One region of the Vibrio sp. YT-19(2023) genome, then DNA from elsewhere that is predicted to be linked to it. Evidence: predicted binding sites of a transcription regulator. Region 1 holds the regulator's gene; each other region holds the start of a gene.
What was found. Region 1 encodes CRP, which controls carbon source genes, mostly activating them, when cyclic AMP is high. Its sites were predicted from a motif close to TGTGANNNNNNTCACA; they were not measured.

Region 1 (5,009 bases):
ATTTAGCCCAATATAAAGACCACCCTATTTTGAATGCAGCGACTATTATCTCAGCGCCTTTAGACCTAGCGGCGTGTGCAAACCGTATTGAACAAGGCTTTTCGAAAGTGTATCGCCGTTACCTGCTTTCTTCACTGAAACGTAACGCGTTACAAAAGCATCATCTACTGCACGGCGAGCTTGCGCTGTCCTACAACTCAATAAAACGTGTCACACGGCTGTATGAATTCGATGATTTGATCACCGCACCATTGCATGGCTTTAAAGACGCACAAGATTATTACGATCAATGTTCAGGCTTAAGTAAATTACAACAGATCACGCTACCGACACTGATCATCCATGCCAAAGACGATCCGTTCATGACCGATGATGTGATACCGAAGTTTGTTCTGCCAGATAACATTGATTACCGTCTCTTTGAACACGGTGGCCATGTTGGCTTCCTGACAGGAACGGCGTTAAAACCTAAGTTTTGGTTGGAGGAAGCGCTGCCCGCGTATTACGAAAGTATCGCCGCAGATTACCTTTCTGCTGTATCCAAGCAACGAACGCAGTAAACTAGCCGCTCATCATAAAAGTTAGAGGTATTTATGATCATTCCATGGCAAGACATTGCGCCGGAAACATTGGAAAACTTAATTCGTGAATTCGTCTTACGCGAAGGAACGGATTACGGAACCGTCGAGGTTTCTTTGCAAGACAAAATTGATCAAGTTAAAGCTCAATTGGAAAAAGGTGAAGCGGTTATCGTGTTCTCTGAGCTACACGAAACCGTCGATATTCAGCATAAAACAAAATTTTAGACCCTTCACATTTTACCGTATCCCACTCGATGATAAGGTATTGTTACGTGCTATAGTGGGATATCGACCGTGCAGTAGTAACTCTACTGCGCATTACAGGTAAGTAATTTTCGACAAGGTTTGTCATGTCAGCTAAACACCCAATTATTGCGGTTACTGGTTCGTCCGGTGCCGGCACGACCACTACATCTGAAGCCTTCCGTAAAATGTTCAATATGATGAACGTTAAACCCGCATGGGTTGAAGGCGATAGCTTCCATCGCTTTACTCGCCCAGAAATGGACATCGAAATCCGCAAAGCCCGCGAGCAAGGTCGACACATTAGCTACTTTGGCCCACAAGCTAATGACTTCCCGGGATTAGAAGAGTTTTTCCGTAAGTTCGGGCATGACGGCACTGGCAGCGTGCGCCGTTATCTGCACACGTTTGACGAAGCGGTTCCCTACAATCAAATGCCAGGCACGTTTACACCGTGGCAAGACTTACCCGAAAACAGCGACGTGCTGTTTTATGAAGGGTTACATGGTGGCGTGGTCGATGGCGAGGTTAATGTTGCTCAACATGTGGATTTCTTAATTGGCATGGTGCCGATTGTGAACTTAGAGTGGATCCAAAAATTCGTACGTGACACTCGCGATCGCGGCCATTCGCGTGAAGCGGTAATGGACTCAATCGTGCGATCCATGGACGATTACCTCAACTATATCACTCCGCAGTTTTCTCGTACTCACATCAACTTCCAGCGCGTACCGACCGTTGATACTTCCAACCCACTTAATGCAAAAGGCATCCCTAGTTTGGATGAGAGTTTTGTGGTGATTCGCCTACGCGGTATCAAGAATGTCGACTTCCCATATCTGCTGGCCATGATTGATGGCTCATTCATGTCACGCCACAACACGATTGTCGTACCCGGCGGTAAGATGAGCTTTGCAATGGAGCTCATAGTTCGGCCTATCCTACAACAGCTCATCGAAACAGGGAAAATTGGCTAAAAACCTGCCTGCGAAGATGTTTACTTTTCATACCGTGATCATGTGCACAGTTTTGCTTACAAAATCTCAATCATGGCACGATTAAAATCAAGAAATCGTTTTCGAAAAAGGATACTATTTCTTACCGAAACACAAGAGAGCTTGCAGCATATAAAAAGTGCTCTTATTCTAGTAGGCCTAATTCAGGCTTAGCTAAAATATGGATAGCGCAAGCGTACCCTGCAGAGGAAGTGAGATATTATGGTTCTAGGTAAACCTCAAACCGACCCAACATTAGAGTGGTTTCTTTCACACTGTCATATTCATAAGTACCCTTCAAAGAGCACGCTAATTCACGCGGGCGAAAAGGCAGAAACTTTGTACTACATCGTTAAAGGTTCTGTTGCGGTTCTTATCAAAGACGAAGAAGGTAAGGAGATGATCCTTTCTTACCTAAACCAAGGAGACTTTATTGGTGAACTTGGTCTATTCGAGGAAGACCAAGAGCGCACAGCTTGGGTCCGTGCTAAATCTCCTTGTGAAGTTGCTGAAATTTCTTTCAAGAAGTTCCGTCAGCTTATCCAAGTAAACCCAGACATCCTAATGCGTCTTTCTGCGCAGATGGCTCGTCGTCTTCAAGTAACTAGCCAAAAAGTGGGTGACCTGGCGTTCCTAGACGTAACTGGTCGTATCGCTCAGACGCTTCTGAACCTTGCAAAACAACCAGACGCAATGACTCACCCAGACGGCATGCAAATCAAGATCACTCGTCAAGAAATCGGTCAAATTGTTGGCTGTTCTCGTGAGACAGTAGGTCGTATCTTGAAGATGCTAGAAGAGCAGAACCTAATCTCTGCTCACGGTAAAACCATCGTGGTTTACGGTACTCGTTAATCTCGAACTAGAGTGACACGAACAAAATTATAAAAGCCACCAATGGCAACATTGGTGGCTTTTTATTTGCTCATGACCAAATGAGATAGGGTGCAGCGAACACTAATGAGTAAGCTTAACAGGTTAACCCTAAAACTTAGCCATTCGTACTTTCAAAGATTTTGTCAGCTGAAGCAGCCACGAAACCTGGGTACAAATCACCATTTTCCATCGGATAGCGCTTAGCAAATTCATAAAACCCGCCAGGGATAATTTCAGTGCCTTCGCTAAAACGAACCGCTACTTTATCTGCCATGGTCGATGACTGCTCTAGCAACACCTCAGGAGTGCCCTTCACTTCACCACCATTTTCATTAATGGTAAACCCAGCGGTACGCAGATGATTGTTTACCTGCTTCACTTCTTCATATTCATTGAGCTGGTTAACGCTCACCGTGAAGTGGTTTGCTCCGTAACCATGCGCCGCAAGCCAAGATGCGTACTCACTTTCTTTAGCCAACGTTTGGTAATCAGCAAAGCTTAAATCCCACAAGCGTCCACCATGTAAGAATGCGCTATCGTTCAGCTTGTCAGCATCGACTTGTGCCACCAAATTTTTCACAATCTCTTGTAGCTCAGGCGAGCACTCTTCAACTTTTAGCTCACTAATAAATACTTTAGGTTGCTTCGGATCTGGGTGCTCATAGTGCTTAGCAACTAGCTTTTTGCTTTCGAAAACGTAATCACCACACGCCTTGTAACCAATAGCTACAAATGGCTTAGCTAGAGTTTCAATACCAAGAGGCGCGATATTGAAGGTACGTAAAGCTATATGATCATTAATCAGAGGCTCATCTTCTTGAAGCAGCTGATGCACTTTAGCAGCCGAAGGGCAAAGACGTTGAATGTAATCTTGCCATAGCGATTCAAATAACACATCGGGCGTCATAACGACTCCTTGTTACGAGATGTAGAGTTTAAAGGTAAGCGGAAGTTGGCTGCTCGTTCACAACAAAAGTTGTCCAGAATAATGAACGAGCAACCATCAACCTGTGACGGTAAATGCCAGTCAGTCAACACGCTTTTCCGAGTCTTTGCTCACTTTTCGTGTTCTGCCAACGATCACTACAACCCATACCTAAATGATGCGCCGGCAAGGTGAGCCGCAATGCATAGTTGCGACTCTATTATTAAATCTTATAGCGCTACACCTGGACTCAATGTTGCAGGCAAGACAGTTTCTTGACCTTCCATTGATGCCATTGGGTACGCACAGTAATCTGCTGCGTAGTAAGCGCTTGGGCGCAAGTTACCCGACGCCCCCGGACCACCAAATGGCGCATCACCGCTTGCACCAGTGAGCTGGCGGTTACGGTTCACGATTCCTGCACGAATGTGGTCAACGAAGTATTCCCATTCTTGGTCGTCGGTTGAAACCAAACCAGCAGATAAGCCAAAGCGCGTATCGTTTGCTAGCGCCACGGCTTTGTCTAATCCTTCGTAGCGCACCACTTGCAGAAGTGGGCCGAAGTACTCTTCATCTGGTAACTCAGCAATGTTCGTTACATCAATGATGCCTGGAGAAACAAACGCCGCCTCTCCTGCTTTCGCTTCAATCAAGCTTTCACCGCCAAGAGACTGTAGATTGGCTTGGGCATCAAGAATAAACTTGGCTGCCGCGACCGAAATTTGCGGTCCCATAAATGGCGCAGGTTCTGCAAATGGTTGGTCTACGCGAATATTGCGTGTCGCTTCAACGAGCTTGGTGATAAGCGCATCGCCTTTTTCACCCAATGGCACATACAAACGACGAGCACACGTACAACGCTGCCCAGCACTGATAAACGCTGACTGGATGATGGTGTAAACCGTGGCATCCAAATCACCATATTTATCAGAGATCACCATTGGGTTATTACCCCCCATTTCTAGTGCGAGCATCTTGCCTGGTTGACCCGCAAATTGACGGTGTAATACATGCCCCGTATTCGCGCTACCCGTAAACAGTACGCCATCAATGCCTTTTGCGTCAGCTAGGGCGATACCAGTTTCTTTCGCGCCTTGAACAAGGTTAATCACGCCTTTCGGCAGACCGGCTTCTTCCCATAGCTTCATTGCCAATTCACCCGTCCATGGCGTTTGCTCAGACGGTTTGAAGACTACCGTGTTACCAGCCAGTAGCGCAGGCACAATGTGACCATTTGGTAGGTGGCCTGGGAAGTTGTAAGGACCAAACACCGCCATCACGCCCAATGGGCGGTGGCGCAATACGATTTGGTTGCCTGCTGCTTCACGGCTCGCCTCACCAGTGCGGTCATGATAAGCGCGAATCGAAATGGCAATTTTACCTGCCATG
Region 2 (5,009 bases), on a different contig from region 1:
GCGTCGTAGCCAGTCGCTTCTAGAACCTGAGGGTTAAGCGGAGGCAGACCCCAGTTTTGGCCTAGTGGACCAAGTACATCTGGTGGCGCACCGATGCTTGCATCCAATACTAGCGCGCCTTCGTCAGCCCATGTTTCGCTGCCTGAATCTGCAACACCCACCGCAAGGTCGCGGTACAAACCCACAGCCATGCCTTTTTCTTCGGCTAGCGCTTGCGCTTCTTTGATTTGATCGTCTGCGATCCATTGCAGGTACATGTACAAGTGAACACGATCTTGGTTGTCCTTAATGTACTTCTGAGTACCAGCTGCGTCGAATGTGCGGTATTTCTCAGGGAATACTGGCCAGCCCCACATGTTTGCATCTTCTGCATGTAAATCAGCATGAAGTGCATCGAATGCAGCTTGGTGTAGCAAGCTGTCTCCGCCTTTTTCAACAAAGTCCAAGAAGGCACGAGCGCGATCGGTGTTTTTGTCTAAATGGCGAGCTTTAAACTCACAGAATAGCAGCGGAAGAACGCTCATTTTTAGTTGCGAAACTTCGGTGTAATTCACCCAATGAGAGTCTCGCGCTTTTTGTAAACGTTGTTGGAACTCTGCGCTACCGACACGTTGTTGTGCTTCTGCACTTAGCGCGAACTCAGGTACAGAGCTTACGTCGATGTACATGATGTTCAACCAACGACGAGAAGACGGGCTGTATGGGCTTGCCCCTTCTGGATTCGCAGGGAACAGCGAGTGAATCGGGTTCAAGCCAATGAAGTCACCGCCACGAGAGGCAATATCACTCACCAGTTGTTTTAGGTCGCCAAAATCACCGATGCCCCAGTTATGCTGAGTACGCAGTGTGTAAAGCTGGATACTAGGACCCCATAGCTTTTTGTGTTGGTTTAGATCGTCTTGTTTGAAACACGCTTTCGGCGTAATGATCAATGACATCTCGTAAGGTGTTTTACGACGCTTACGACTGATGATCAGTTTGTGATAACCCCAAGCCAAGTTCTTTGGCAATGCAAACACTAGAGGGCCACCCTCAGCACGCTCATCACGAACAATTTGGGACTGAAGATAGCCTTCAAGTACCTCTCCTTGTTCTGTTTCTAAACGCCAGCTGAATTCACTCTCACGAGCACTCGTACCTAGGTTTAGTTCCACTTCGACTGGTTCGCCGTCGCGTAAAACAAGAACAGGGGCTAGTACGTCTTTTTTATGTTTCTTTTCAGCAGAAGCCAGTAGTTTTTCATCACTGCTAGTATCGTAGCCAAGCGAAGCGAGCAAGCGGCGTAGCGTCTCCTCAGACACTTTAGCCTCATCTCCCCAAGCACTGACATAGCTATCAGCCAATCTCGCCATTTCCGCGACTTTCTTTAATGCTGTTTGTTCTTTCATCGCTTTCTCCGAAGGTAATACCAACACCTTCCATGTAGGGTTTTATTGTTATCAATAACTTCTTTTGGAAAATGACCAAAGGTAGCGCTTGGCTACCTTGGTCTTAACTAGGTTCTATTAGCGTTTCACCGCTTCAAGTGTCCAGATATTGTTCACGTAGTCGCGGATTGAGCGGTCTGACGTGAACTTGCCAACAAGGGCGGTATTAAGAATGGCCTTCTTCGCCCAGCCAGCTTGATCTTTATATTGTTCGCTCATGTCTTCGTGCGCTTTCACGTAAGATGCAAAGTCCGCAAGACATAAGTACGGGTCACCGCCGTCTAGTAGGCTGTCATACGTTGCACGCAGTAAGCCTGGTTGACCTGGTGTGAACTCTTCACCCAATAGCAAGTCCATTGACGCTTTGAGTAAGTGATCCGCATTGTAGTAATCAAATGGGTTGTAACCTTGAGCTTTCAGCGCTTTCACACCTTCAACATCTAGACCGAAGATATAGATGTTCTCATCGCCTACTTCCTCACGAATCTCAACGTTTGCACCATCCATTGTACCGATAGTTAGCGCACCGTTTAGCGCCATCTTCATGTTACCTGTACCTGATGCTTCTTTACCCGCTAGCGAGATTTGTTGAGAAACGTCAGCCGCAGGGATAATGATTTCAGCCATGCTCACGCGGTAGTCAGGGATGAATACCACTTTCAGCTTGTTACCGATGCGAGGATCGTTGTTCACCTTGTCTGCAATCTTGTTGATTGCGAAGATGATTTCTTTCGCTAGGTGGTAACCCGGTGCTGCTTTTGCTGCGAAGAACACAACGCGTGGCGTACACTCAAAACCTGGTTCATTAAGAATACGGTGGTACAGAGACAGTACGTGTAGCAAGTCTAGATGCTGACGTTTGTACTCGTGCAGACGCTTGATTTGAACATCGAAGATTGCATTAGTATCGAGCTCGATACCCATGTTCTCTTTCACCCAAGTTGCTAGGCGTTCTTTGTTCTCTTTCTTCACTGCCATGAATTCTTTTTGGAATGTCGCGTCAGTAGCGTACTTCGCAATACCTTCAAGTTGCTCTAGTTTCGCTGGCCATTCTGGGCCGACTTTCTCAGTGATAAGCTGAGACAGACCTGGGTTACAGAACTTCAACCAGCGACGTGGCGTAATACCGTTCGTTACGTTGTGTAGACGTGTCGGGTACATTTCGTGGAACTCTGGGAATAGGTCTTTCTTAACCAATTCAGAGTGAAGTGCTGCTACACCGTTTACTGCGTAAGAGCCGATTACACATAGGTTTGCCATGCGAACCATGCGGTGGAAACCTTCTTCGATGATAGAAAGCTTCTGTTGCTTCGCGACATCACCCGGCCACATTGCACGTACGTCTTGTAGGAAGCGGTGGTTGATCTCGTAAATGATCTCCATATGACGTGGTAGCAGGTGCTGGATTAGCGACTCTGGCCATGTCTCTAGTGCTTCTGGAAGTAGCGTGTGGTTGGTGTACGCAAATGTCTTAGAGCTGATTTCCCAAGCCGCTTCCCAAGCTAAACCTTTTTCATCCATCAGGATGCGCATTAGTTCAGGAATCGCAATCGTTGGGTGCGTATCGTTAAGCTGGATAGTCTCTTGCTTAGGTAGATCCGCTAGCGAGTAGCCCGCAGCTTCGTGGCGACGTAGGATGTCACGTACAGACGCTGCTGAGTGGAAGTACTGCTGCATTAGACGCAGTGTTTTACCTTTCTCGTGGTTGTCGTTCGGGTAAAGCACTTTAGTGATGTTACCTGCGTCGATCAGTGCGTGCTGAGCTTCGAAGTAATCACCATTGTTAAAGCTTGCTAGTGAGAATGGTGCAATCGCCTGACATTCCCAAAGACGTAGCGGGTAAACCGTGTCTGATTCGTAACCCACAATTGGAAGATCCCAAGGCATTGCTCTTACTGTCATGCCTGGTACCCATTTGCGAACTTCTTTACCGTTCTCGTTAATCACTTCAACGTGACCGTAGAAACCGATCTCTTGCGCAAGTTCTGGACGCGCAATTTCCCAAGGGTAGCCTTCTACACCGCGCCAAGCGTCAGGTGCTTCTTGCTGGCGACCATCTTTGAATGACTGTTTAAATAGACCGTATTCGTAATGTAAACCATAGCCGACAGTTGGGAATTCTTGTGCCGCACATGAATCCATGAAACACGCAGCCAGACGACCAAGGCCACCATTACCCAATGATGGGTCGCGCTCTTCTTCTAGCAGATCAGTTAGGTTGTAACCCAGTTCAGCCATTGCTTCTGTTACTTGTTCATACAGACCCATGCTGATTAGGTTGTTACCAGTCAAACGACCGATAAGGAATTCTAGCGAAAGGTAGTTAACGCTCTTCGCACTTTTAATGCGTGGATCTTCTTCTGTCGCAAGCAAATCTAGAGTAGTAAATTCAGCCAGAGCATGCCCCATTGCTAGGTACCATGCGCGGCTGTCTGCGTTTTCAATCGTATGAGCGTAAGTTACAGATAAATGTTTCTTTACGCTTTCTTGGAACGACTTCTTGTCAAATTGTTTTTGTTGAGTAGGTTTCATTACGAAATTCTCACGTCTTTTGGTAATTCATCTGCCATACATCGTGCATTTACCTCTGTGAATAAACATCCTCCTAATTCTCATCCTTTGAAGGAGGAGGGCTGAGGGCGTAGAGGGGGTACCATTGCTAGGTTAGTGATCCAAATCTCAACAAAGTGAACTTTGCACCAGTTCTTAGTGATTTTGATCACAATGGAATGTGAGAAAGGTTAAAACCCGTTCATGACGCTTTTTATAGTCCACTCATCTGATGATGTGAAAATTGTAATATCGGTCACATTAACTCGGTCAGCGTAGAAGAACTTTTCGTAATCTATGTGCAACGCGATCTTAACGCTAACGAAACAAACGATATTTAAGTGACGACAATCACAAATAAAGGGCGTAGTTGATGGTAAATCCATCAACCCTTGAGAATTAGGAAGTGGATCAAAGTAACGAACATTTCTGATGTCGTAACATCCCACTCAGCTCACAGGATTGTACGCTTTTTATACAAACTAGAATTAGGCGATGTGAGTTATTTCTAGTTTTCGCTAGCTTTTATATCTAAGTGACCGTATGGAATGGTTTTTCAGACGGACGCAAGCCCCAACAGTAGCGACATTATCCGGCATTCAAACAGTGTTTTTGATGCTGATGACATCATTCAGTAAGACGGCTTTCAAGGGGGCTTTACTAGAATGATCACGTTGCAGTCATTTGGGTATACATAAATAAGGACATAACTACTAATGTGGATTCCATCTAAGCTTACTCGACCAGGACGCCTGCACAATGCCATCGTGCGCCCACGAGTGTTGGACTTACTACAGCAAGCGCCTTACTACAAATTGGTTTTATTCCGATCCCCAGCAGGTTACGGAAAAACGACAATGGCAGCGCAGTGGCTATCCGATAAGCCAAACGTCGGTTGGTACAGCATTGATGACAGCGATAACGACGGCTTTCGCTTTGTAAACTATCTGCTTCAAGCATTAAACAAAGCCACCAACTTCAGTTGCGCTAACGCACAAAAACTGGCGGAAAAACGTCAGATCTCGTCTTTAC
Region 3 (5,009 bases), on a different contig from region 1:
GGCATGGGCAGCTCAGCTTGCAAACCAAGTCTACTGGCTTCGTCAGCTAGGAGAGCAAGATGTGGTCGAGGAATTCACTCAAACCTTCCGGAACACCTACCCCGACGATAAAGATAAGATGCTTTCAGCTCAGCAGTATTGGAACAAACTCTATGGTATGACGCACATCATCTTTGCCGATTCACAGTATTATCAGGAGCGAGTAAGCGAGAAGAAACACCAATGGATTTATGATTACTTTCGCAACAACATCGACACTATCCTACTGCGCGCCAAAGAAGACGTGATTGCGGAAGTCGGCATTTCGTTTTTGTTAGCAGGCTTGGACCATGATCCGGTCGTAAAGAAGACCCGCCAAGCCATTCGTCATGCAATCAACGCAGAAAAAGGGATGATTCCGTCGGTCGACGGTAACTTTGATCTCAAGTACGGCGAACACCGTAACGTGCTAGCCATCATGCTGCTCGATTGGAAAGGGGTACATAAAGCGCCAACTTATCAAGAGCACCCAGAGGCTTTTAAATCGATACCTTACGGCTTAATGCCCAAGCCTTAGAAATAACAAAACCCGCCATTTAGGCGGGTTTTTAGTGTGTATCTTCAATCTAAATTAGAGAGAGATAAAAATGCCCGCTAAGCACGCACTCATCAGGTTAGCGAGTGTACCAGCAGCAACCGCTTTTAGGCCTAGACTTGCAACATCTTTGCGGCGCTCAGGTGCCATCACGCCGATAGAACCCAACTGAATCGCAATTGAGCCAATGTTCGCAAAACCACACAACGCAAAAGTGATAATAATTTGAGTATGCTCAGACAGTGTCGCTTTGTGCTGCACAAAATCGATAAACGCAACAAACTCATTCATCACCACTTTCTGACCAATGTATGAACCCGCAGCTAGGATTTCGTGGCTTGGCACACCAATCAACCATGCGAGAGGTGCAAACAAATAACCAAAAATCGCTTGTAGCGTTACGCCAGAGAAACCAAGTATCTCACCCAAGTTTTCTAGCCCCGTGTTCACCATCGCGATAACACTCACGAAAGCGATAAGCATGGTACCAACAGCAACAGCAACTTTCATACCGCCCATAGCACCGCTTGCTAGCGCATCAATTACGTTGCTTTCTTCTGATTTATCTAGCTCAATATTGTTGTAATCGCTTGGCGTTTGACGCTCAGGAACGATAATTTTTGCCATCATCAAACTACCTGGCGCTGCCATAAAGCTTGCCGCGATCAAGTATTTGAGGTCGACACCCAAACCAGCATAACCACCAAGCACACTGCCCGCCACTGAAGCCATACCACCAGCCATCACGGCAAACAGTTCAGAGCGAGTCATGTTAGAAAGAAATGGACGAATAAGAAGTGGTGACTCGCCTTGAGATAAGAAGATGTTCCCTGTTGCAACCAAAGACTCTGCTTTACTCGTACCCAAGAACTTCTGGATAGCGCCGCCAATAAATTGAATCACTTTTTGCATAATGCCCAAATAGTAAAGGGCGGAGATAAGAGCACTGAAGAAGATGATGATAGGAAGGACACGAATAGCGAAGATAAAGCCAGAAGAAGCGAGGTCACCAAAGAGGAATTTAATCCCTTCATCAGCAAAGCTGAGTAGCCCCGCGACCCCATTACTTAAACTCGCCAGCGCCGCTTGACCCAACGGGAAATAGAGCACCAAAGCAGCAAACCCCATTTGTAGCATCAAGGCGCGAGATACAGTTTTCCAATTAATGGAAGAACGACCCTCAGAAAGTAGGAAAGCACAACCTAGCAGTGCAACAATACCAAATAGACTAAATAGAACACTCATGAGCTGGACCTACTAAACGTTGAAAAAGAAAAAAGAGCCAAAGGAATTGGCAGAAGAAAGGGACAACGCAGCGAGTGATAACTCACTTTTAGATCCAGAATGTAGACAGAACGAATAGTTCGACATCTTATTTTTACCTTATACAAGCAATTGAACGTAGCTGGTCCGGTCCGTGGGGTCATTCACTGCTGGCGAGCATGTTGCTTGGCCTGCTCCATGTGACGGCTTGTATGGGTAAGGGTCCTGAACAACTAAACCCTAATTCCCGCTTAAACGGGACGCAAGTATAGCCAACAAAAAGAGATATTCATCACATTTATTTACGCAAACGTTCAAGCGTTCAAAATTTAGGCAAAAGCACTCTTTTGTCGTCATACTATTAATAAAAGTAAGGGCATAAGGATAGGCGTTGATGGTAAAAAACATAAAAGTGACCAATAAATATGCAATCAAACTCGAAAGAGCCAAAATTCGTCATTTTGCTCTCGCCAACAGGTGGATTTTGGTTATACAATTCGCGTTGCTTCTTTCGAGGCCTCTGAGTATTCAGAGCATCATGATGCCGAGATGGTGAAATTGGTAGACACGCTAGCATGAGGTGCTAGTGCCTTTGGTGTGAGGGTTCGAGTCCCTCTCTCGGCACCATTATCCTTCTTCCCTAATTTTGTTCGAGTGTAATGCAAAGTTCTAAGCAGGCAAGACAGTCTACAGATGCTAATCAACTTCTGAGTGAGCTTGCGGTTCACGCTTTATTACACCTGCACTTTAAAATTCACGCGTCCTCGCATGGCCTCTCCCTTAAAGAACGTAATGACTTACTTCAGAAATGGCTGAAACCAAAACTGAAGAGTAATCGCTATAAGCTGATTAAAAAGCCGTTAAAATCTTTGACTCAGCAGGCAAAAGGTGAGAACGGAAATCTGGAAGCATTACTCGAGCGCTGCGTCGGTGCAGACAAACCCAGCAACCCTCAACCCGATCTAGATAGCTACTTGCTGCTGATCAACGAGATTGAGAAGAAACTGGGGACTACCGTGTTATTATCTCGACCGGAAGACGTCGACTTATCTCACGACCAACACGGCTGTTTGCTGTGTGTGCTTTCTGAGAACTTAAATCAGCACTTCGATGATAATAACGCCCTAATCGCTCCTATTTCGATGCTGTTCCGCGGACCAATGAGTCAACGTTCACTTTTTCTTGGCAGCATTTACGCCAGTGGTACCTTCAATTATGAAGTGCAGTATCAAGACGACCAGTTCGTTCGCATCACATTAGAGTTGGCGTAAGTGTAACGCTAAGAAATAAACGAATCGAAAAAGGCCGCGAAACTCGCGGCCTTTTGCTTATCTAGATTTAAACTTGAGTTAATCGATCTCTTTAAATCGAGCAGTAAAGTGGCGCAGCACTGGTGGCTCGTACTCGAAAGTGAGCCCTTTTAACTCATGTGCACGATTTTTCAGTTCGATAATCGCATCCGCAATGTAATCCATATGATCGTTTGTGTAGACACGACGTGGAATGGTCAAACGCATCAACTCAAGCTCTGACACTTTTTGTTTACCCGTTTCCGGATCTCGACCAAGCAGCAACGATCCTATCTCTACTGCTCGAATACCCGCTTCCAAGTACAAAGCATTACACAATACCTGCGCAGGAAACTGATCCGCTAGAATATGTGGCAAAATCTTAGCGGCATCCACAAACACCGCATGACCACCCGTTGGGTATTGAATCGGAATACCGCCTTCACGTAAGCGCTCACCTAAGTATTGAACTTGGCTAATTCTATAGTGAAGAAAATCCTCATCCGCGGCTTCATACAAACCGCGAGCGAGCGCTTCCATATCACGCCCAGCCATGCCGCCGTATGTTACAAATCCTTCCATGGGTACGCAGCGCGTCTGCACCGCCTGGAACAACTCCTTATGATCACGAATACAACACATGCCACCAATGTTTACCATCGGGTCTTTCTTAGCTGACATGGTGAGCATATCACCGTACTGGTACATCTCACGGATGATTTCCAGAATCGATTTATTCTCGTAACCCGCTTCACGCTGCTTGATAAAGTAGGCGTTCTCACAGTAACGAGCCGAGTCAATCACCACTGGAATATCGTACTTGGTTGCAATCTCGTACACACTGCGCATGTTTTCCATCGACACAGGCTGACCACCGGAGCTATTACAAGTAATCGTGGTGATAATTGCACAAATGTTATGCGAACCGTGCGCTTCAATTGTTGCCACCAGCTTATCGATATCAAAATTGCCCTTCCAATCATAAGGCGTAGTGGTGTCGAATGCTTCTTCCGTTACCACGTTAATCGCTTTACCGCCATTGAGTTCAATGTGACCCGCTGTGGTATCAAAATGGTAGTTCGAGATAAATACTGGCGTTTCGCCACCACGCACCTGACGCATACGCTCAATCAAAGCTGGGAACAAAATTTGCTCGGCACCACGCCCTTGGTGTGCAGGCACGGTGAGCTTATAACCGAAGAAGTGCTCCACTGCATCACACAGGTTGTAGTAATTTCGACTCCCCGCATAGGATTCATCCCCCATCATGATGCCAGCCCACTGATTATCACTCATGGCACCAGTGCCAGAGTCAGTCAGCAAATCGATATAAACATCATCACTACGAAGAAGAAATGGATTATAGCCCGCTTCTTTTAACGCGACTTCACGGTCTGCCAAAGTCGTCATTTTGATTGGCTCAACCATTTTGATACGGAAAGGTTCTGGAATACGTTTCATTGTTAATTTCCTTATACGCATTGCCCTACGCAGTTTCACGTAAGACTAAAAAACAAATAGATAGAATGCTTTTCAATGCGATTGCATTGAGGAAATCAACGAGAAGAGATTTTACTAAGAAGAGACAAGCAGTAGTCTAGGTTATACCAGAACGACAGCACCAAACGGCTATCGAGAATATCCTTTATTCTCATCGTCTTCGTCCTCCTGATAAAAATAAAAAGTCAGAAACCCCATGTCTCTGACCTTTTCAATATAGTGCAGTTTTCAATCAATTTTCAGTGAGGTCACCCTCATTTTAAGAAGGTCTCGCCCTTTTCATTCTGCGTTTGATATTACTTTCTTTGACTAGGTAATCGAAAAGTGGCGCGAATAAGTTAGCAAATAGAATAGCTAACATGATGCCTTCTGGATAAGCCGGG
Region 4 (5,009 bases), on a different contig from region 1:
CCTGGTTTACTGGTTTTTTTACACTCGAGCAGCGCATCGGTCATACCACCGTATGCAGATACGACAAAAATACGATTGTATGGCGTTTTGGGACGAAGAATAATATTGTCGAGAACAGCATCAAATGCTGTCATTGATGTACCGCCGATTTTTTCTACGGTAAATGTCATGATAAGCCTTTTTTGATTGGTAACTTTAAAAAGAAAAAAGAAGAGATAGTAAAGTGTGGGGTGGCAAAGCACCCCACCATCATCTTTTAGTCAACGAGAGGATAAACACCGTTTTCATCGTGCACTTCAGCGCCAGTAATCGGTGGGTTAAACACACACGCCATTACCATTTCTTTATTCTTATAAGCTCTCAAGTAGTGCTCATCGTGTTTATCAAGGATGTATAATGTACCTGGTTTGATTGGGTACGTTTCTCCACCTACAACTTCAATCTCACCTTCACCACTCATACAAAACACCGATTCAAGGTGGTTTTGATAGTGAATATGAGTTTCTGTATCTTCATAAATCGTTGTGATGTGGAAAGAGAAACCCATGTTGTCGTCTTTCAACAACATGCGGACACTTTCCCAGTTATCTGAAACAACACGTCGTTCGCTGTTGCGGCATTCATCTAGAGTTCTGACGATCATAATTAAAATCCTTATTAAGATGCTTGTTTGAAATGTTTCGCAGCGATAGTCTCTACTGCATTTTCAAAGATGCTTAGTCCTTGATCTAGCTCTGATTCGCTGATGGTTAGTGGACAAAAGAACTTCACAACTTCATCGTCTGGACCCGCTGTCTCTATCACCATTCCATTCTCGAAACAGTTTTTCGCAATTTCAGATGCCATGTCGCCATTGATACATTCAATACCAACCATCATGCCGCGGCCTTTTTTCTGCACAAACATTTGTGGAAAGCGACGAACACAACGGTCAATAACAGCACTTACCTTGTCTGAACACTGCTTGATGTGTGTTTCAAAATCATCGTTTGCCCAGTAAATTTCTAGTGCTTTTGCAGCAGTAATAAAGGCGTGATTATTGCCACGGAACGTACCGTTATGCTCGCCTGGCTTCCACTGGTCAAGCTCAGGCTTAAGTAATACGACAGCCATCGGCAAACCGTAACCACCGATCGACTTCGATAGCGTCACGATATCCGGTTGGATACCAGACGGCTCGAAACTAAAGAAAGTACCGGTACGTCCACAACCTGCTTGAATGTCATCGACAATCACAAGAATGTCATTGGCTTTACAGATTTTGCTCAAACGTTGTAACCACTCGTTTGAAGCAGCATTTAAACCACCTTCACCCTGCACAGTTTCAAGAAGTACAGCGGCTGGTTTATCCATACCTGCAGAGTTATCATTTAGCATGGTTTCGAACAGCGCAAGACCATCTACGCCAGCGTAACCTTCAAATGGAATACGAGTGACGTTACTTAGACTAGAACCGTTACCTTGTCTGTGATGCTGGTTACCCGTTGCAGCCAGTGCGCCAGCAGTACAACCATGGAAACCGTTAGTAAACGCAACGACGCTGTCGCGGCCTTTTACTTTTTTAGCCAGCTTCAATGCCGCCTCAACAGCGTTAGTACCTGTTGGGCCCGTAAACTGAACCTTGTAATCCAAGTTTCTTGGTTTAAGGATGTAAGTATCCAACGCTTCCAGAAACGATGCTTTCGCTTCTGAGTGCATATCCAAACCGTGAGTAATACCGTCCATTTCAATGTACTCAAGCAACGCTTGTTTTAGTACTGGATTGTTATGGCCGTAATTTAGAGATCCCGCTCCAGCAAGGAAGTCTAAGTATCGTTCACCTTGTTCTGTTTCTAGCCAGCAGCCTTTCGCTTTACGAAAAACGACCGGGAAATTGTTTGAATATGAGCGTACGTTGGATTCCTGCTTTTTGAAAATATCCATGATGAGACCGTTTTTAATTCCTATTGTTTGAGGATTATTTGAGAGGAATGCGATACAAATATTCTGTATCGTGTTTGCCTTTAAAGTGGGCTTCTTCATCCAAAAATGTGCTTACTTGGCCAGAATTGCCGTTCATCGCATCTAACTTTTTGAACAGTGCCCAAGAGGCTTTATTATCTTCCGTGATGGTAGTTTCTACCGATTTAACACCGCCTAATTCCTCTCGGGTGAGAAGTTCTTTCAACATGCGGAATGCTAAACCATGACCTCTAAAGCGAGGTGAGACTGCAACTTGCCAGACAAATAAAACGTCTTGCTCGTCTGGTTTCTGATAACCGGAAATGAAACCTGCGATTTCGCCTTTTTGCTCAACCAAAATACTGGTTTTGCTGAAATGCGTAGACTGTAGGAAATTGCAATAAGATGAGTTCATGTCCAATGGAGGACAGTCTGCAATCAAGCTGTAAATGTCGTCACCATCAGAGATTTTAGGCTCACGAAAAATCCATTTTTTACTTGAGTCTTCTCCAATCTCTGGATAAAGGACCCAAGGTGCTGATGTGATCATGTGAAAATACATATCCTTTGAGGTCTAATTAAATTTCCTTTTTATTATGGGCATCCCTCGCGACTAAAAATCAAATAATCCGCCTTTTCATCGGCATTTTTGTGACACATATCACAAAAATGAACCTATTAACCAAAAGTTAAAATAGTTCGAGGTCTAATTTATTAAATAGTCACCCAAATGCACAGCACAAAAAATAACCAGAATAAGACCGTTTTCCATGCTGTTCATTTCTCAGAGAAAAATAGAAATCCAAAAAAAAGCGGCATGCTTTCGCATACCGCTTTTATCAATAATTTAACTGCTGATACTAGTTATTTTGATTTCTTAGAAACCGCCTTTGGACGAGGTTCATCCATCAAACCTTTTATCAAAGATACCGTTGCAACAAGCAAAACAATAGTAAATGGTAAACCAGTCGTCACCGCCATTGCTTGAGCAGCAGCTAGACCACCACCCAACATCAATGCAATCGCAACCAAACCTTCAAACGTACACCAGAACACGCGTTGTGGCGTTGGTGCATCGACCTTACCGCCCGCAGCAATAGTATCAATAACCAGTGATCCTGAGTCAGAAGAGGTAATGAAGAACACCACGACTAAGATAATGCCGACAAAAGATGTTATCTCAGCCAATGGCATAACATCTAACATGGCAAAAAGTTTTAAAGGTAGTTCTGCGTTAAACACCGCCTCGTAGCCATCATTAACGTATTGGCTAATTGCGTTACCGCCAAAAGCCGTCATCCATAACACACAAACTGAAGATGGGATAAGAATAACGCAAATAATAAACTCACGAACTGAACGACCGCGAGACACACGTGCGATGAACATACCCACAAATGGTGACCAAGAAATCCACCACGCCCAGTAAAACGCCGTCCAGCCTTGAGAGTAATTCACATCCTCTCGTCCAAATGGCATAGATAAGGCAGGGATATTAGCCACATAGGAAACGATGTTCTCGAAGAAACCAGTTAAAATCGCAATCGTCGGGCCAACAACAATAACAAATAGCAATAGCAGCGCTGCAAGACCCATGTTGATTTCAGATAAGATTTTCACGCCCTTATCGAGTCCAGCCACAACAGAGATTAAAGCGAGCGCAGTAATACCAATAATCAATATAACCTGCGTGGTATTGGTCATTGGGACATCAAACAGGAAGTTCAAACCCGTTGCGGCTTGAGACGCACCGTAGCCTAGCGATGTTGCTAAACCAAAAACCGTCGCTACCACTGCAAGAATATCGATAATATGACCAGTCCAACCCCATACACGCTCACCAAACAAAGGGTAAAAAATTGAGCGCATGGTGAGTGGCAAACCTTTGTTAAATGAAAAGATAGCCAGTCCAAGAGCCAAGAGCGCGTATATTGACCACGGATGAAGTGCCCAGTGGTAAATCGTCGCAGCCATCCCTAATGCCGAAGCTGCAGTTGCATCGCCCTCTGCACCACCTAGCGGTGCCCAGTCAGTACGTACACCATTCTCAACGCTCACGCCACCAATCGCAGAACTAAAATGGGACATCGGTTCTGATACACCGAAGAATACGAGACCAATGCCCATACCTGCAGCAAATAGCATTGCCAACCATCCGGCATAGGAGTAATCCGGTGTTGCTTCAGTACCACCGATTCGCACACGGCCCAATGGTGTGAAGATCAATCCGACACAGACAATGACAAAAATATTACCTGAAGCGAGAAAAAACCAGTCTAAATTGTGTAACAAACCCGCTCGTAGGTCTGCAAAAAACGGCTCTACCTGTTCTCGGAATAATAGTGTTATCACAACAAACATGACGATTGCTAAGCCAGAAATTGCAAAAACACGGTTGTGAATATCAAGGCCAAATGGGCCTACCTTTAGCGCAACGTTATCCTGACCAATTTGATAGTCAGTATCTATTGCGTTTACTTTTCCATCGGGGCGTTGAATGCCACCGTTATTATCGGTGCTCACGGATAATCTCCTTAAAAATACGTGACCAAGTTTAAATTACTTTCGTCGGAGTTCGAGTAATGAAACGTCTTCATCACTACCAAGCACATGTTCATAAAACATTGTTCTTATAAGCGGTTACTCAATCCGCCATCATAATCTTAAAGCCCCCTATCTCTCATTGCATTTTATTGTTTTCACCATAAATAACGCCTATTGCCAAACCGAAGATATTGGCATGTTTCGATTAAAGTGATACTGCAGTTGTGCTTGAAACAGCTCCGCAGTTGCTAACGCATCCGTCAGGGCATGGTGAGGTTGATAAGCAGGGAGGCCATATCTTTCACGAGCGTGCCCTAATCGTACAGAACCGGGTTTCTTGCCTTTCAACTTATTGATAAAACCTCTGCATTCACGGCGTTGTATCGCATACTCAATATCTAACGTATCAACAACAGGAAACTGTATCCCCTCTCCGATGCTATTTAGCAAGGCGTTATTAAAGAACTGCCTTTCAATGTTCTTGTAGTGAACAAGTACCACTTTGCCTGACAACGCATCCAATA

Region 2: the regulator CRP is predicted to act here: its motif matches at 4,223-4,238, upstream of R7E78_RS02740 (glycogen/starch/alpha-glucan phosphorylase).
Region 3: the regulator CRP is predicted to act here: its motif matches at 1,891-1,906, upstream of R7E78_RS17100 (NupC/NupG family nucleoside CNT transporter).
Region 4: the regulator CRP is predicted to act here: its motif matches at 2,592-2,607, upstream of ectA (diaminobutyrate acetyltransferase).

What each region holds. Positions count from the first base shown of each region.
Region 1 covers NZ_JAWOQN010000034.1:28,788-33,796, reverse strand. The annotation lists gene R7E78_RS19960 (hydrolase) at 1-560, shown strand, start outside; gene R7E78_RS19955 (YheU family protein) at 594-806, shown strand; gene R7E78_RS19950 (phosphoribulokinase) at 932-1,801, shown strand; gene crp (cAMP-activated global transcriptional regulator CRP) at 2,042-2,674, shown strand; gene R7E78_RS19940 (DUF1338 domain-containing protein) at 2,811-3,602, opposite strand; gene astD (succinylglutamate-semialdehyde dehydrogenase) at 3,851-5,009, opposite strand, start outside.
Region 2 covers NZ_JAWOQN010000002.1:160,939-165,947, reverse strand. The annotation lists gene malQ (4-alpha-glucanotransferase) at 1-1,388, opposite strand, end outside; gene R7E78_RS02740 (glycogen/starch/alpha-glucan phosphorylase) at 1,506-3,959, opposite strand; gene malT (HTH-type transcriptional regulator MalT) at 4,694-5,009, shown strand, end outside.
Region 3 covers NZ_JAWOQN010000024.1:14,991-19,999, forward strand. The annotation lists gene R7E78_RS17095 (DUF3541 domain-containing protein) at 1-556, shown strand, start outside; gene R7E78_RS17100 (NupC/NupG family nucleoside CNT transporter) at 611-1,819, opposite strand; tRNA gene R7E78_RS17105 (tRNA-Leu) at 2,381-2,464, shown strand; gene R7E78_RS17110 (DUF2913 family protein) at 2,497-3,108, shown strand; gene R7E78_RS17115 (tryptophanase) at 3,187-4,587, opposite strand; gene R7E78_RS17120 (NADH:ubiquinone reductase (Na(+)-transporting) subunit B) at 4,886-5,009, opposite strand, start outside.
Region 4 covers NZ_JAWOQN010000037.1:39,613-44,621, reverse strand. The annotation lists gene R7E78_RS20720 (aspartate kinase) at 1-170, opposite strand, end outside; gene R7E78_RS20715 (ectoine synthase) at 257-643, opposite strand; gene ectB (diaminobutyrate--2-oxoglutarate transaminase) at 658-1,923, opposite strand; gene ectA (diaminobutyrate acetyltransferase) at 1,958-2,491, opposite strand; gene R7E78_RS20700 (BCCT family transporter) at 2,806-4,464, opposite strand; gene R7E78_RS20695 (3'-5' exonuclease) at 4,657-5,009, opposite strand, start outside.